3 regions of the Citrobacter tructae genome follow, and region 2 is predicted to be linked to each of the others. Evidence: predicted binding sites of a transcription regulator. Region 2 holds the regulator's gene; each other region holds the start of a gene.

Region 1 (5,648 bases), 1.8 Mb from region 2:
TTTATATCGCCATTGGCATGGCGAACCTGCTGGCGATTGGCGGCGGCAGTTGGATGGTGGTTCACGGTTCGCTGACGCTCGGTCAGTTGACCAGCTTTATGATGTATCTCGGGCTGATGATTTGGCCGATGCTGGCGCTGGCGTGGATGTTTAATATCGTTGAGCGTGGCAGTGCCGCTTACAGTCGTATCCGCGCCATGCTCGCTGAAGCCCCTGTGGTCAATGATGGCACGGAACCGGTGCCGGAAGGTCGTGGGGAACTGGCGGTCGCGATTCGCCAGTTCAGTTACCCGCTGATGACGCACCCTACGCTTGAAAACGTCAACTTTCAGCTTAAGCCTGGGCAGATGCTGGGCATTTGCGGGCCGACTGGCGCGGGTAAAAGCACCATTCTGTCGCTGATCCAGCGTCACTTTGATATCACCCAGGGCGACGTGCGCCTTCATAACATTCCGCTGACGCGTTTGCAGCTTGATAGCTGGCGCAGCCGGCTGGCGGTTGTTAGCCAGACGCCGTTCCTGTTTTCAGACACGGTTGCCAACAATATTGCGCTTGGACGTCCGCAGGCCACGCAGGCGGAAATTGAACATGTGGCGCGGCTCGCCAGCGTGCATGAGGATATTTTACGCCTTCCGCAAGGCTATGACACCGAAGTGGGTGAGCGTGGCGTGATGCTCTCGGGTGGGCAAAAACAACGAATTTCTATTGCTCGCGCGCTGCTGCTTAATGCGGAGATTCTGATTCTGGACGATGCGTTGTCGGCGGTCGATGGTCGTACTGAGCACCAGATTTTGCACAACCTGCGTCAGTGGGGCGAGGGAAGAACGGTTATTATCAGCGCCCACCGCTTGTCGGCGCTGACGGAAGCCAGCGAAATTATCGTCATGCAGCACGGGCATATTGCTCAGCGTGGCGAGCATGACGCGCTGGTTCAGCAACCCGGCTGGTATCGCGATATGTATCGCTATCAGCAACTGGAAGCGGCGCTGTCTGATGCCCCGGAGCCAAATAAGGAGGCGGCGAATGCGTAGTTTTGGTCAATTATGGCCGACCCTGAAAAGGCTGTTGCGGTATGGCTCACCGTGGCGAAAACCACTGGCTATTGCGGTGGTGATGCTGTGGGTGGCGGCGGCGGCAGAAGTCAGTGGCCCGCTGCTGATCAGCTATTTTATCGATAACATGGTGGCGAAAAACAATCTGCCGCTGGCGATGGTGGCCGGTCTGGTCGCGGCTTATATCGGTTTGCAACTGCTGGCGGCAGGCTTGCACTACGCGCAGTCGCTGTTGTTTAACCAGGCTGCTGTCGGCGTGGTGCAACAACTGCGTACGGATGTCATGGATGCCGCGCTGCGCCAGCCGCTGAGCGAATTTGACACCCAGCCCGTCGGGCAGCTTATCTCTCGAGTAACTAACGATACCGAAGTAATTCGCGACCTGTATGTAACGGTCGTGGCGACGGTGTTGCGCAGTGCGGCATTAATTGGTGCCATGCTGGTGGCGATGTTTAGCCTGGAATGGCGTATGGCGCTGGTGGCAATGGCCATATTCCCGGCGGTGATGGTGGTGATGATAATTTATCAGCGCTACAGCACGCCGATTGTGCGCCGCGTTCGCGCCTATCTGGCCGATATCAACGATGGTTTCAACGAAGTCATTAACGGTATGAGCGTAATCCAACAGTTTCGCCAGCAGGCGCGCTTTGGGGAACGCATGGGCGAGGCCAGCCGTTCGCACTATATGGCACGCATGCAGACCCTGCGACTGGATGGTTTTTTACTGCGTCCGCTGCTGAGCCTGTTTTCCGCCCTGATCCTCTGCGGGTTGCTGATGCTGTTCAGCGTGACTTCTGGAACCTCCATCGAGGTTGGCGTGCTGTATGCGTTTATCAGCTACCTCGGGCGTCTGAACGAGCCGCTGATTGAGCTGACGACTCAACAATCCATGTTGCAGCAGGCAGTTGTCGCCGGTGAACGTGTTTTCGAACTGATGGATGGGCCGCGTCAGCATTACGGTGACGATGACCAACCGTTGAAGAGTGGCAACATCGACGTTGATAACGTTTCATTTGCTTATCGTGATGACAATCTGGTGCTGCAAAATATCAGTCTGTCCGTGCCTTCGCGCAGTTTTGTGGCGTTGGTCGGGCATACCGGCAGCGGCAAGAGTACGCTCGCCAGCCTGATGATGGGCTACTATCCGCTGACGCAAGGGGAGATCCGTCTTGACGGGCGACCGCTCTCCTCACTGAGCCATGGCGTCTTGCGTCAGGGCGTGGCGATGGTGCAGCAGGACCCGGTGGTGATGGCGGATACCTTCCTGGCAAACGTCACGCTGGGTCGCGATATTTCTGAGGAACGGGTGTGGCAGGCGCTGGAGACCGTACAACTGGCTGAGCTGGCGCGCGGCCTGAGTGACGGGATTCATACCCGACTCGGCGAACAGGGCAATAATTTATCTGTGGGGCAGAAGCAGCTACTGGCGCTGGCGCGGGTTCTGGTCGAAACGCCGCAGGTGCTGATTCTGGATGAAGCCACCGCCAGTATCGACTCTGGCACGGAGCAGGCCATTCAGCAGGCGTTGGCGGCAGTGCGCGAACACACCACGCTGGTGGTGATTGCTCATCGACTCTCCACGATTGTGGAAGCCGATACCATTCTGGTGCTGCATCGTGGGCAGGCGGTTGAGCGCGGTACGCACCAGCAATTACTGGCGGCGCAAGGGCGCTACTGGCAAATGTATCAACTGCAACTGGCAGGCGAAGAGCTGGCGGCCAGCGCACTTGAGGATTCTGTTATCGCTTGATGGCGCTGCTCTGACACGACAATCAACAATCTGGTGCAAAAATGTAACGCACTATGCACCGTCATAGTGCGTTTTTTCTTTTTCTCTCCCGGCAGTACCCTGCAAGCCTGAATCATTCCGCATTTTTCATTCCTGGCACACCCCTTGCAATATTCCTCCTGTGTATCTGTAGCCACTACTGAATTCTGACTGGAGGGGATCTATGAAGCTGGTTACCGTGGTAATCAAACCGTTCAAACTGGAAGACGTCCGCGAAGCACTGTCGTCTATTGGTATTCAGGGGCTGACCGTCACCGAAGTGAAGGGCTTTGGACGACAGAAAGGCCATGCCGAGCTGTACCGGGGGGCCGAATATAGCGTCAATTTCTTACCGAAGGTGAAGATTGATGTGGCGATTGCCGACGATCAGCTTGATGAAGTGATCGATGTCATCAGCAAGTCGGCCTACACCGGAAAAATTGGCGACGGCAAAATTTTCGTCGCCGAGCTGCAACGTGTGATTCGCATTCGTACCGGTGAAGCCGACGAAGCCGCACTGTAATTTCTGGCACACAGTGATAGGAAACCAAAAAATGAAGATAGCAACGATGAAAACGGGTATCGCTTCACTGGCGCTGCTGCCGGGACTGGCGATGGCAGCGCCGGCCGTCGCGGACAAAGCCGATAACGCCTTTATGATGATATGCACCGCGCTGGTGCTGTTTATGACCATTCCAGGCATTGCGTTGTTCTACGGCGGTTTGATTCGCGGCAAGAACGTCCTGTCGATGCTGACGCAGGTCACGGTGACGTTCGCCCTGGTCTGCATTTTATGGGTGGTTTACGGCTACTCGCTGGCCTTTGGCGAGGGGAATAGCTTCTTCGGCAACTTCAACTGGGTGATGCTGAAAAACATTGCGCTGACGGCGGTAACGGGGAGTTTCTACCAGTACATTCACGTTGCGTTCCAGGGCTCGTTTGCCTGCATCACCGTTGGGCTTATCGTTGGTGCGCTGGCTGAACGTATTCGCTTTTCTGCGGTGCTCATTTTTGTGGTGGTGTGGCTGACGCTGTCTTACATTCCGATTGCGCATATGGTCTGGGGCGGTGGTCTGCTGGCTTCCCATGGCGCGCTGGATTTTGCGGGCGGGACGGTGGTGCATATTAACGCGGCGATCGCTGGGCTGGTTGGCGCTTATCTGATTGGCAAACGCGTCGGTTTTGGCAAAGAAGCCTTTAAACCGCATAACCTGCCGATGGTTTTTACCGGTACTGCCGTTCTCTACATCGGTTGGTTTGGTTTTAACGCTGGTTCTGCGGGCACGGCTAACGAAATCGCGGCACTCGCCTTTGTGAATACCGTGATAGCGACCGCGGCTGCCATCCTCGGCTGGATCTTCGGTGAGTGGGCGCTGCGTGGCAAACCATCGTTACTGGGCGCGTGTTCTGGTGCCATCGCGGGCTTGGTTGGCGTGACGCCTGCTTGTGGTTACATCGGTGTCGGCGGCGCGTTGATCATCGGCGCAATTGCCGGTCTGGCGGGGCTATGGGGCGTGACGATGCTGAAACGTTTTCTGCGCGTTGATGATCCGTGCGATGTGTTCGGAGTGCACGGCGTTTGCGGCATTGTCGGTTGTATCCTGACCGGGGTGTTCGCCGCCAGTTCTCTGGGAGGCGTGGGCTTTGCTGAAGGCGTTACAATGGGGCATCAGCTACTGGTTCAACTGGAAAGTGTGGCGATTACCATCGTCTGGTCCGGCGTGGTGGCGTTCATCGGTTATAAGCTGGCAGATATGACCGTGGGGCTGCGCGTACCGGAAGAGCAGGAGCGTGAAGGGCTGGATGTGAACAGCCACGGTGAAAACGCCTATAACGCTTAATGCCTCACCAGGCCGGATGACGCAGTTAGCTGACGCGTATCCGGCCTACATTGTCAATCAATTGCGATTACGCATTACCCCTTCCTGCACAGTAGAAGCGACCAGCACGCCGTCCTGAGTATAAAACTCCCCGCGCACAAAGCCCCGGGCACCGGAGGCGGAGGTGCTTTCCACGTTATATAGCAACCACTCATTGATATTGAAAGGACGGTGGAACCACATTGAATGGTCAATAGTGGCTATCTGAATCCCTTTCTCAAGGAAACCAATACCGTAAGGCTGTAACGCCACGGGCAGGAAGTTCAGGTCAGAGGCGTAGCCCAGCAGATACTGATGCACACGCAGATCGTCCTCCAGCATACCGTTGGCGCGGATCCATACTTGGCGAGTTGGGGCCGCGACGTGGCCTTTTAACGGGTTATGAAATTCCACCGGACGCACTTCCAGTGGGCGGTCATTGATAAATTTCTCTTTCAATAGCGGTGGCAGCAGATGCGCTACCGAGCGAGCTATTTCCGTTTCGGACTTCAGCGATTCAGGTCCTGGCGCTTGCGGCATGGTTTTCTGATGTTCAAAGCCTTCTTCCGGTGCCTGAAAAGAGGCAGTCATGTAGAAAATGGGTTTTCCATTTTGGATAGCGGCAATACGTCGAGCGCTGAAACTGTTACCATCGCGCAGAACTTCGACATCGTAGATTATCGGTTTTTGGCTATCCCCGGGGCGTAAAAAGTAACTGTGAAATGAGTGTACCAGGCGTTCTTCTGGCACGGTTTCTTTAGCGGCATACAGTGCCTGACCGACGACCTGTCCCCCAAAAACCTGACGTAACCCTAAGTCTTCACTTTGGCCGCGAAAGAGCCCTTCTTCAATTTTTTCCAAATTCAACAATGTCAGCAAATTTTTCAGTGCCAGACTCATACGTGCTCTCCAGGTTATATCGATGTCGCAGCGAGGTAGGCAGAGTATAACGCAAATTTGAAAGTGGTC
Region 2 (5,648 bases):
CTCTGCAATATACACCGAACGGTGTTTCCCGCCGGTACAGCCGATGGCTACGGTGAGGTAGCTGCGGTTGTTGGTCTCCAGCATGGGTAACCATAGCTCAAGATAGCTGCGAGTCTGGTAGATAAAATTGTGTACTTCTGTGTGGCGGTCGAGAAATGCGGCGACGGGTCTGTCCAGACCGGTCATCGGACGTAGTTTGGGATCCCAGTGCGGGTTCGGCAGGAAGCGCACGTCAAAGACATAATCCGCGTCAATTGGAATGCCGTGCTTAAAGCCAAAGGACTCGAATACCATGGTCAGCTCACGTTCACGCTTGCCCAACAGTCGTGTACGCAACATTTCTGCCAGTTCATGCACGGACATTTCTGACGTGTCGACGATCAGGTCAGCGCGGGAACGCAGCGGTTCCAGTAAGTCACTTTCCTTATCAATTGCGCTTTCCAGAGATAAATTTTTGCTGGAGAGTGGGTGCAGTCGACGAGTATCACTGTAGCGGCGGATTAGTGTGTTACGGTCAGCATCAAGGAACAGCAGCTGCGGCGAGAAACCTTCAGGCAGGTTATTCATTGCCTGCTCGAAAATTTCTGGCGACTCAGGCATGTTGCGCACATCAATGCTGACGGCCGCAGAAATTTGGCGATCGGCCAAAGTACGGGCCAGATCGGGCAGCAGCACTACGGGAAGGTTATCCACGCAGTAAAAACCCATATCTTCCAGCGCACGCAGGGCGACCGATTTGCCTGACCCTGAACGACCGCTGACGATCATCAGTACCATGTACTGTTTCTCCTCACAACGACAAAAAAGGATGCCATTGGGTTGTTATGCTTCATCCTGTCCACCTTCGGTGTCCGTGATGATTTGATACAGCTCCTGGTCACTCTGCGCGGCGCGCAGGCGACGACAGATAGTTTTATCTGCCAGACGTTTTGCAACCAGCGACAACGTGTGCAAATGCGTCTTGGTTTGGTCGGCGGGAACCAGCAGGGCGAACAGCAGATCGACCGGTTGATTATCAATGGCGTCGAAAGCGATAGGCGTTTCGAGTTGCACAAATACACCGACTGCGCGCAGCGTGTCTTCTTCCAGCTTTCCGTGCGGAATGGCAATACCATTGCCGATGCCGGTACTGCCCATTTTTTCACGCGTCAGGATGGCTTCAAATACCACCTGAGAAGGCAAGCTGAGCTGCTTTGCCGCCAGTTCACTGATGATTTCCAGTGCGCGTTTTTTGCTTTGGCAGTGAACGCCAGAGCGCGTACATTCCTGGTTGAGAACAGTGCTCAGTTGTAGAGTCGTATCGTTATTTGTCATAATTTCACCTAAGCGCTAACTGTACAAATGGCCCGTTGTGCTTCACAACAGGCCGTCCTGCACCCGCTAACTGCCCGGACAAGTTAGTGCTGTTTCAGTTTATCTTTATGTTTTGTTAACTGCCGAGCCAGTTTATCAATTAAACCGTCAATGGCGGCGTACATATCCTGACCTTCCGCGCTGGCATGAATTTCGCCACCGTTTACATGCAGTGTTGCATCCGAGATGTGTGTCACCTTCTCCACTTTCAACACAATATAGACCTGATTAATCCGGTCGAAATATTGCTCAAGTTTGGCGAACTTTGTGTTTACAAAGTCGCGCAGGGCTTCAGTGATTTCGACGTTGTTTCCAGTGATGTTGAGCTGCATAGTGTCTTCCTTATCGGTTGGGTCAGACCAGCTGTTTGCGCTGGTTAGACGGCGGAATGGATAAAGACTCTCGGTACTTCGCAACGGTGCGGCGCGCCACCATGATACCCTGTTCTGACAGCATAGAGGTTAACTTGCTGTCACTCAGCGGTTTCGCAGGGTTCTCCGCAGCAATTAATTTCTTCACCAGCGCGCGTATCGCCGTGGATGAGGCTTCGCCTCCGCCTTCAGTGTTGACGTGGCTGGAAAAGAAATACTTGAGTTCAAAAATGCCGCGTGGACTGTGCAGATACTTTTGCGTGGTCACTCGGGAAATGGTCGATTCGTGCATTTCGACGGCTTGGGCGATATCCGCCAGCACCATCGGTTTCATAAATTCTTCGCCTTGCTCAAAGAAGGCCTGCTGCTGCTCAACGATACAGCGACTGACGCGCAACAGCGTGTCGTTGCGGCTTTCCAGACTTTTAATCAGCCACTTCGCATCCTGTAAATTTGTCCGAATAAACTGACTGTCGGCATCGTTGCGCGCACCATTGCACATGGCGGCATAGTGCTGATTAATCTGTAAGCGTGGAATGCTGTCACTGTTCAGTTCGACGACCCAACGATCGTTATGCTTGCGCACCAGTACATCCGGGATCACGTATTCCGGCTCACCGGTTTGGATCGACTGTCCGGGTCTCGGATCCAGCGACTGGATCAGATTGACGGCCTCTTTCAGAACATCTTCTTTTAACCGGGTCACGCGCATCAGCGAGCGGAAATCATGATTGGCTAACAGATCGAGGTGATCGCTGATGATAAGTCTTGCTTCTGCCAGCCACGGGGTAGTTTTGTCAAACTGCGACAATTGGATCAGTAAGCAATCGCGGAGATCTTTTGCCGCGACGCCAACGGGATCAAAACGTTGAACGCGTTTAAGCACGGCTTCGATTTCATCCATCCCGATGTCGTCATCGCCCATGCTTTCGAGAATATCGTCCAGAGAAACGGTGAGATACCCGGTTTCATCAACCGCATCAACAATTGACGTGGCAATGGCGCGATCGGTATCAGAGAACGGGGTTAATCCTACTTGCCACATCAGGTAATCCTGCAGTGACTGCGTGGTCTCACCCTGATACACAGGCAGTTCGTCATCGATGTAATCCCCGCTGGTGCCGGACGGCGTGCCTGCGGTGTAAATCTCATCCCAACTGGCATCAAGCGGCAGCTCTTCCGGCATCTCTTTTTGTTCGAGCGCATCTGCGGTGTCGAGGGAATCGCTGTCCTGTTTTTCCTGGGTATCAATTTCGTCGTGAAGATCGGTTTGCTCGAGCAGTGGGTTACTTTCCAGCGCTTGCTGAAGTTCTTGCTGAAGTTCCAGCGTGGACAACTGCAACAGACGGATAGCCTGTTGTAGCTGCGGCGTCATCGCCAGTTGTTGGCTAAGCCTAAGTTGCAAACCTTGCTTCATGTTCAGAGTTGTTTTCTCCTGCAGTAACGTGACGTCTTCTACCCTATCAGAGTCTGAAGTCTTCCCCAAGGTATACGCGTTTAACGTGCTCGTCTTGCAGTATTTCTGTTGGTGTGCCGTGTGCGATCAGGTGTCCCTGACTCACGATGTAGGCTCGCTCACAGACCGCCAGCGTTTCGCGAACGTTGTGGTCGGTAATCAGTACGCCCAGCCCACTGTCGCGCAGGTGTTCAATGATGCGTTTGATATCAATAACGGAGATGGGATCAACACCCGCAAACGGTTCATCCAGCAGGATAAATTTCGGATTTGCGGCCAGCGCGCGGGCGATTTCCACACGGCGTCGTTCACCCCCGGACAGTGACTGTCCCAGGCTGTCGCGCAGGTGTTCGATATGGAACTCTTCCATCAGTTCGTTGGCGCGATCTTCGCGCTGCTCGCTGGTAAGATCGTCACGAATTTGCAGTACCGCCATCAGGTTATCAAATACGCTCAGACGACGAAAAATAGAGGCTTCCTGCGGCAGGTAGCCGATGCCGCGACGGGCGCGAGCGTGCAGTGGCAGCAGGCTGATGTCTTCGTCATCGATGATGATGTTGCCTGCATCGCGCGGCACAATGCCAACCACCATATAAAAGGTCGTTGTTTTGCCGGCACCGTTCGGGCCGAGCAGACCAACGATCTCCCCGGAGTTGACGGTCAAACTGACATCTTCCACTACACGGCGGCCTTTATAGGCTTTTGCAAGGTTCTTTGCAGTTAATGTTGCCATAACGAATCAGTTACCTTTTTTCTCTGCCGGAGCCTTGGTTTTGTTTTTATCCTGCAGCTGTGACGGCACCAGAACGGTGGTGACGCGTTTGCCTTTATCACTGAAGGCCTGCATTTTCTGCTCTTTTACCAGATAAGTAATCTTATCGCCGGTAATGTTGCTATCGAGCTGTTCCAGATAAGCCTTACCGGTCAGAACGACGAAATCTTTTGCCAGTTCATAGTGCATCTGTGAGGCATGGCCTTTAACCGGTTTACCGTTGTCTTGCATCTGGTAAAACGTTGCCGGATTGCCATAACCGTCGATCACTTCTTTACCGTCTTCACCACCTGGGCGGGTCACAACGACTTTATCGGCGTTAATTTTGATGGTGCCCTGCGTCACGATAACATTACCGGTAAACGTCACCACGTTGCCCTGCATATCCAGGGACTGCTGGTCCGATTCAATGTGAATCGGCTGTTCGGTATCGCCGGTGACGGCAAATGCCGGAATGCTGGCGGCCAGAAGGGAGCTGGCAAGCACAAGGTTAAGGCTGAGTTTGTTTGTTTTGGATTTCATATGAGGTTCTAACCTTTTCAATCAGCTCGGCGTTCTTGCTGCGTAAGTTGCCGCGCATCTTCAGTCCGCTGGAGTTAAATGTTGTTCCATACAACGTGACCAGATCGTTAGAGGTAACATCTTGCGTTACCAGGTTAATCTGCGCGTTATCGGTCGTAATTCTGCGTAGTTGAGAGTCAGGCACCAGGGCGTTGACTTCAACATGGCCATACAGATACAGCATCCGATCCTCAGTCAATTTGGCTTTATCAGCCTTGATCGACCAAGTCGGCACTTTATCCTTATCAAACGTGGTTAATACCGGTTGAGTAAACCACGAAACAGCCTGATCTGAATAATATTCAACGTGTTGAGCAATGAGTCTATAGCTCAGTGCGCCTTCCGGGCTATACACGACGGTGTCAGTATGCTCGCTCTTATAGGTCGGCTCGTTGTTATTCACCACTACTTGAGCGGAGTCGTCTTTGTCTGCCAGGTTAATACCGATCAGCACAAGGACAGCCAGCGACAGTAGAATGATAACCCAACGTCTGGTTTTGCTCATATCGATTGACCTTTGGCCTCGTCCAGTTTGCCCTGCGCCAGGAGTAATAAATCGCAGACTTCACGTACCGCGCCGCGCCCTCCATCAATGCGTGTGACATAGTCGGCTCGTGGGATCAACAGCGGGTGGGCATCTGCCACCGCCACGCTTAATCCTACTTTCGCCATCACCGGCCAGTCGATCAGATCGTCGCCGACGTACGCCACATGTTCCGGCGCGATCGCCAGTTTGCTGAGTAGATCGCTAAAGGCAACCAGTTTGTCCGACTGTCCCTGGTAGAGATGGGTTATCCCCAAAGTGGCACAGCGATCTTCTACAAGTTTAGCCTTTCGTCCGGTAATAATAGCAACCTCGATACCGGAAGTGAGCGCACAACGAATACCGTAGCCATCACGGACGTTAAACGCCTTTAGCTCTTCACCGTTATTGCCCATATAAATCAAACCGTCAGACAGCACACCATCCACATCAAGGATCAGCAGTCGAATATTCTCTGCCCTGGTGATAACTTCAGCGCTGACGGGTCCGTAACAGGTCGCAAGCGACGCACCTGCGTTACTCATTTTTCTTTATCCTTGATTTTCTACACTACACCTGCACGCAGCAGATCATGCATATGTAACACACCCA
Region 3 (5,648 bases), 650 kb from region 2:
CAGGGTATTACGTCCCCATCCGAGTAAGCGCGCTGCTTCCTGTTTATGACCCTGGGTATGGCGCAGCGCGGTGGTTAACAGCGTGCGTTCCATTTCAGGCTGCGCTTCAGAGAGTAAGTTTTGATGACCGGAACGTAATGCCCGGTCAGCCCACTGTGCCAGCAAGGTTGCCCAACTATCAGGCTGCATATGTGAAGGCGCATCCGGAACGGTCGCTTCAAACAGTTCAGCCGGTAAGTCCTGAATCAGCACCTCCTGCCCGGCGGCCATCACTGTTAACCAGCGGCAGGTATTCTCAAGTTGGCGAACGTTGCCCGGCCAGGCCAGACGCGTCAGTGCGGCCTCGGTTTCAGGGTGTAACTGCTTGGCTTCCACACCCAATTCGTGAGCGGCTTCCTGCAAGAAATGACGCGTCAGGCGAGGGATATCTTCCCGTCGCTCGCGCAGTGGCGGTAAATGGACGCGAATGACGTTCAGTCGGTGGAATAAGTCTTCGCGGAACTTGCCTTCCTGTACGCGCAGTTCCAGGTTCTGGTGCGTGGCTGCGATAATGCGCACGTCCACCTTCACTGGCGCATAGCCGCCGACACGGTAAAACTGTCCGTCGGCTAATACACGCAGCAATCGCGTTTGCACGTCCAGCGGCATATCGCCAATTTCATCGAGAAACAGCGTGCCGCCATCAGCCTGTTCGAAACGTCCCTGGCGAATGGTATTGGCACCGGTAAATGCGCCTTTTTCGTGACCAAACAGTTCAGATTCGATTAAATCCTTCGGAATAGCCGCCATGTTAAGGGCGATAAACGGCGATTTGGCGCGCGGGCTGTGGCGGTGTAGAGCATGTGCGACCAGTTCTTTACCGGTCCCGGACTCACCATTGATCAAGACGCTAATCGAAGAGCGGGAAAGTCGGCCAATTATGCGAAAGACATCCTGCATCGCGGGCGCTTCACCGATGATATCGGTGGTTGGGCCGTTGATCTGAATATTACGCGGCTGCTGCTGTTCCTGATAATGGCTAATGGCGCGCTCGACCAGCGCAACGGCCTCGTCAATATCAAACGGTTTAGGCAGATAATCAAACGCCCCTTGCTGGTAGGCGCTGACGGCGGCGTCCAGATCGGAGTGTGCTGTCATTATGATGACCGGAAGCATTGGATGACGCTGTTTAATTTGTTTTAACAGCGTCAGACCGTCCATCCCCGGCATACGGATATCCGACAACAGCACGTCCGGCGTTTTGCTGGCGAGTGCGTCCAGTACCTCTTTCCCGCTTTCAAATGTGGTGCAGTTGAGTCCTGCCCCTGCGAGCGCACGTTCAAGCACCCAACGGATGGAACTATCGTCATCAACGACCCAGACTATTCCTCGTTGCATAAACGTCACCTCTATTTCCTGATAGGCAGGTAAACCGAGAACTCGGTATGGCCCGGCCAACTGGTAAATTCAATTTTGCCGGAATGTTGATCAATCAAATTACGAGCGATAGATAATCCCAGTCCGGTCCCCCCCTCGCGTCCGCTGACCATTGGGTAGAACAGCGTATCTTGCAAATGTGGAGGAATACCCGGACCGTTATCCTCGACGTCAATACGCGCCGCCAGGCGGTAACGCATGCCGTGTAGTGTGAGTTGAAACGCGGTGCGGGTGCGCAGAATAATCTCACCGCCATCCGGTCCCAGCGCCTGGAGTGCATTACGCACGATATTCAGCAGAACCTGTTCTATCTGGTCGGGGTCGTGCAGTATTTCTGGCAGACTCGGGTCGTAATCACGGGTAAGCGTGACGTTTTCCGGGAGTTCCATCGAAACCAGCGCCACGACGCGCTCTGCCACTTTGTGAATGCTTTCCGTGATGTGCATTCCGGGCTGCTGCGGCCCCAGCAGGCGGTCGACCAGGTTACGCAGGCGGTCCGCTTGCTCAATAATAACTTGGGTATATTCCTTTAATGCCGGGTCCGGGAGCGCTTTACTGAGCAACTGCGCCGCGCCACGTAATCCACCCAACGGGTTTTTAATTTCATGTGCCAGGCCGCGCACCAGGTCGCGGGCGGCTATTTGCTGGGCATGCTGGAGTTGCTCCTGACTCAGACGGCGCTGGTTATCCATAGGTGCCATCTCCAGCAGGATTAGGCCATCAGGCAGCCTCTGTGCGGTCACAGAGAGGATATGCGAGTGACTATCTATCACCAGCGTCACTTCGTTGTCTGTGAAGCCCTGGCCTGCTTCCAGGCTCTCTCGCATCAGCCCGATGTTTAATGAGAAATAACTCAGCAGTTCAGAAAGCGGCGTGCCGAAGAGTTTGCGAGAACTTTGGGCAAGCAGCTGCTGTGCCGCGGGATTGGCGTAATGCACCGCCAGTTCATCGTCGACAAGTAAAATGCTGTTAATTAACGAATTGAGGATCTGCCCAGCATCGGGCAGCGTGCCGGTTGCCATTCAGCAGTCTCCTGAAAAGGTTGCACCAATTTAGTGCATTATAGCTTTCGCGTAGAAAAAGCGCGAAGGATCAGTTCGTTGGCGGAGAAAAAAGCCCATCGTGTGATGGGCTAAAAGTTCCACGGCAACTAAAAAACTCCCGACGCCTTTCACGGCCGCTGCTGCGTTGGCTACCTTCGCTCACCCCAGTCACATAGCTACCTATGCTCCTTGGGATTTGCTCAGTTGCCGCCTTGCCGCAACGTGAAATTCGCCGGATTTTTAAGATACGGTTAAACGCTGTAGTACAGCTCAAACTCTACTGGGTGCGGCGTCATGCGCACGCGGTCATCTTCTTCGCGACGCAGCGTAATGTACGCATCGATCGCTTCGTTGGTGAATACGCCGCCTGCAGTCAGGAACTCGCGGTCCAGATCCAGTTCGTTCAGTGCTTCTTCCAGAGAGCCAGCAACCTGTGGGATCTCTTTTGCTTCTTCTGGCGGCAGGTCGTACAGGTTTTTGTCCATCGCTTCACCTGGGTGGATTTTGTTCTTGATACCATCAAGACCGGCCATCAGCAGCGCAGCAAAGCACAGGTACGGGTTAGCAGCCGGGTCCGGGAAGCGCACTTCGATACGACGCGCTTTCGGTGACGCGACCACTGGGATACGGATAGAGGCAGAACGGTTACGGGCAGAGTAAGCCAGCATAACCGGAGCTTCGTAACCCGGGACCAGACGCTTGTAGGAGTTGGTGGTCGGGTTCGCCAGGGCATTGATGGCTTTAGCGTGTTTGATAACGCCGCCGATGTAGAACAGCGCCTGCTCAGACAGACCCGCATACTTGTCGCCAGAGAACAGGTTTACGCCGTTCTTGGACAGGGACATGTGGCAGTGCATACCGGAACCGTTATCGCCGAACATCGGTTTTGGCATAAAGGTCGCAGTTTTACCGAAACGGTGTGCGACGTTGTGAACGACATATTTGTAGATCTGAATTTCGTCCGCTTTTTTGGTCATGGTGTTAAAGCGGGTGGCGATTTCGTTCTGGCCCGCGGTCGCCACTTCGTGGTGATGCGCTTCAACGACAAGGCCCATCTCTTCCATGACCAGACACATGGTAGAACGGATATCCTGTGAAGAATCAACCGGAGGAACTGGGAAGTAACCGCCTTTCACGCCAGGACGGTGACCTTTGTTACCACCTTCGTATTTGGTGGAGGAGTTCCATGCGCCTTCGATATCGTCAATAGCAACATGAGAACCGGAGATGGATGCACCGAAACGGATGTCGTCGAACAGGAAGAATTCTGGCTCTGGCCCGAACAGCACGGTGTCTGCAATGCCGGTGGCGCGCAGGTATTCTTCAGCGCGTTTAGCGATGGAGCGCGGGTCGCGGTCATAGCCCTGCAACGTACCAGGTTCCAGGATATCGCAACGGATGATCAGGGTAGATTCTTCAAAGAACGGGTCAATGAGTGCAGTAGAAGCATCCGGCATCAGAACCATGTCTGATTCGTTAATGCCTTTCCAGCCACCGATTGAGGAGCCGTCAAACATTTTGCCTTCTTCAAAGAATTCGGCATTTACCTGATGAGCAGGAATCGTGACGTGCTGTTCTTTACCTTTAGTATCAGTGAAGCGCAAATCAACAAACTTCACTTCGTGTTCGTTCAGCATCGTCAAAACGTGTTCAGCGGACATACTTACTCTCCCGGATTGGTCATTGTCGTCGTGGTAACGAGGTCTTCAATTCTGCAAAAATTGGCCGTGTCGCCGTAAAAAATATAAAGCGAAATCTGTGCCAACTTTTAAATTGCCCCCAAAAGGCGTTATCATGCGCACTATCGTGCAAAGGGGTTGCACCATGAAGGTTGTATTGCACCATTATAGTGCTTTAATGTGAACATTAAGCACCATATTGGTGCAATTGACATGAGATTACCCCTTTTAACGCTCCGTGAATGTGATCACAAAGAAACTCTGCAATACTTGTTTGCGGAGGATGTTTGTGATCCTGTTTTGTACTGCGATTAATCCGTGTACAATAACGCGCTATTTCTAAAATGCCTGAGGCAAAGTTGTGATCGAAAATTTGCGTAACATCGCCATCATCGCGCACGTAGACCATGGTAAAACCACCCTGGTAGACAAGCTGCTCCAACAATCTGGTACGTTCGACTCTCGTGCCGAAACCCAAGAGCGTGTGATGGACTCCAACGATTTGGAGAAAGAGCGTGGGATTACCATCCTCGCTAAAAACACCGCTATCAAGTGGAATGACTACCGTATCAACATCGTTGATACCCCGGGACACGCCGACTTCGGTGGCGAAGTTGAACGTGTAATGTCCATGGTAGACTCCGTACTGCTGGTGGTTGATGCAATGGACGGTCCGATGCCGCAGACGCGCTTCGTGACCAAAAAAGCCTTTGCTCATGGCCTGAAGCCAATTGTTGTTATCAACAAAGTTGACCGTCCTGGCGCGCGTCCTGACTGGGTTGTGGATCAGGTATTCGACCTGTTCGTTAACCTCGACGCAACCGACGAACAGCTGGACTTCCCGATCGTTTACGCTTCAGCGCTGAACGGTATCGCAGGTCTGGATCACGAAGATATGGCGGAAGATATGACCCCGCTGTATCAGACTATCGTTGACCGTGTACCGGCTCCGAACGTTGACCTTGATGGCCCGCTGCAGATGCAGATCTCCCAGCTGGACTACAACAACTACGTTGGTGTTATCGGCATCGGTCGCATCAAGCGCGGTAAAGTTAAACCGAACCAGCAGATCACTATCATTGATAGCGAAGGCAAAACTCGCAACGGTAAAGTCGGTAAAGTTCTGACCCATCTGGGTCTTGAGCGTATCGAGAGTGACGTTGCAGAAGCTGGCGACATCATCGCGATCACCGGTCTGGGCGAACTGAACATCTCCGACACCATCTGCGACCCGCAGAATGTTGAAGCGCTGCCAGCGCTGTCTGTTGATGAACCGACCGTTACCATGTTCTTCAACGTCAACACCTCTCCGTTCTGTGGTAAAGAAGGTAAGTACGTTACTTCTCGTCAGATCCTTGACCGCCTGAAAAAAGAACTGGTACACAACGTTGCGCTGCGCGTTGAAGAGACTCCGGATGCAGACGCATTCCGCGTGTCTGGTCGTGGTGAACTTCACCTGTCCGTTCTGATTGAAAACATGCGTCGTGAAGGTTTCGAGATGGCGGTTTCC

The links. The regulator sigma-54, encoded in region 2, starts transcription at its own class of promoters, with help from an activator protein. The targets are predictions, from matches to a motif close to GTTGGCACANNTTTCGCTNT.
Region 1: a site for sigma-54 is predicted at 2,934-2,953, ahead of glnK (P-II family nitrogen regulator). Genes of this name have one in related genera too.
Region 3: a site for sigma-54 is predicted at 4,206-4,225, ahead of glnA (glutamate--ammonia ligase). Genes of this name have one in related genera too.

The regions. Positions count from the first base shown of each region.
Region 1 is NZ_CP038469.1:2,174,698-2,180,345, reverse strand. Features, by position in the region: gene E4Z61_RS11315 (SmdA family multidrug ABC transporter permease/ATP-binding protein) at 1-1,031, shown strand, start outside; gene E4Z61_RS11310 (SmdB family multidrug efflux ABC transporter permease/ATP-binding protein) at 1,024-2,802, shown strand; gene glnK (P-II family nitrogen regulator) at 3,005-3,343, shown strand; gene amtB (ammonium transporter AmtB) at 3,375-4,661, shown strand; gene tesB (acyl-CoA thioesterase II) at 4,719-5,579, opposite strand.
Region 2 is NZ_CP038469.1:3,926,007-3,931,654, forward strand. Features, by position in the region: gene rapZ (RNase adapter RapZ) at 1-777, opposite strand, end outside; gene ptsN (PTS IIA-like nitrogen regulatory protein PtsN) at 823-1,314, opposite strand; gene hpf (ribosome hibernation promoting factor) at 1,398-1,685, opposite strand; gene rpoN (RNA polymerase factor sigma-54) at 1,708-3,141, opposite strand; gene lptB (LPS export ABC transporter ATP-binding protein) at 3,188-3,913, opposite strand; gene lptA (lipopolysaccharide ABC transporter substrate-binding protein LptA) at 3,920-4,474, opposite strand; gene lptC (LPS export ABC transporter periplasmic protein LptC) at 4,443-5,018, opposite strand; gene kdsC (3-deoxy-manno-octulosonate-8-phosphatase KdsC) at 5,015-5,581, opposite strand; gene kdsD (arabinose-5-phosphate isomerase KdsD) at 5,602-5,648, opposite strand, start outside.
Region 3 is NZ_CP038469.1:3,272,719-3,278,366, reverse strand. Features, by position in the region: gene glnG (nitrogen regulation protein NR(I)) at 1-1,377, opposite strand, end outside; gene glnL (nitrogen regulation protein NR(II)) at 1,389-2,438, opposite strand; gene glnA (glutamate--ammonia ligase) at 2,711-4,120, opposite strand; gene typA (ribosome-dependent GTPase TypA) at 4,500-5,648, shown strand, end outside.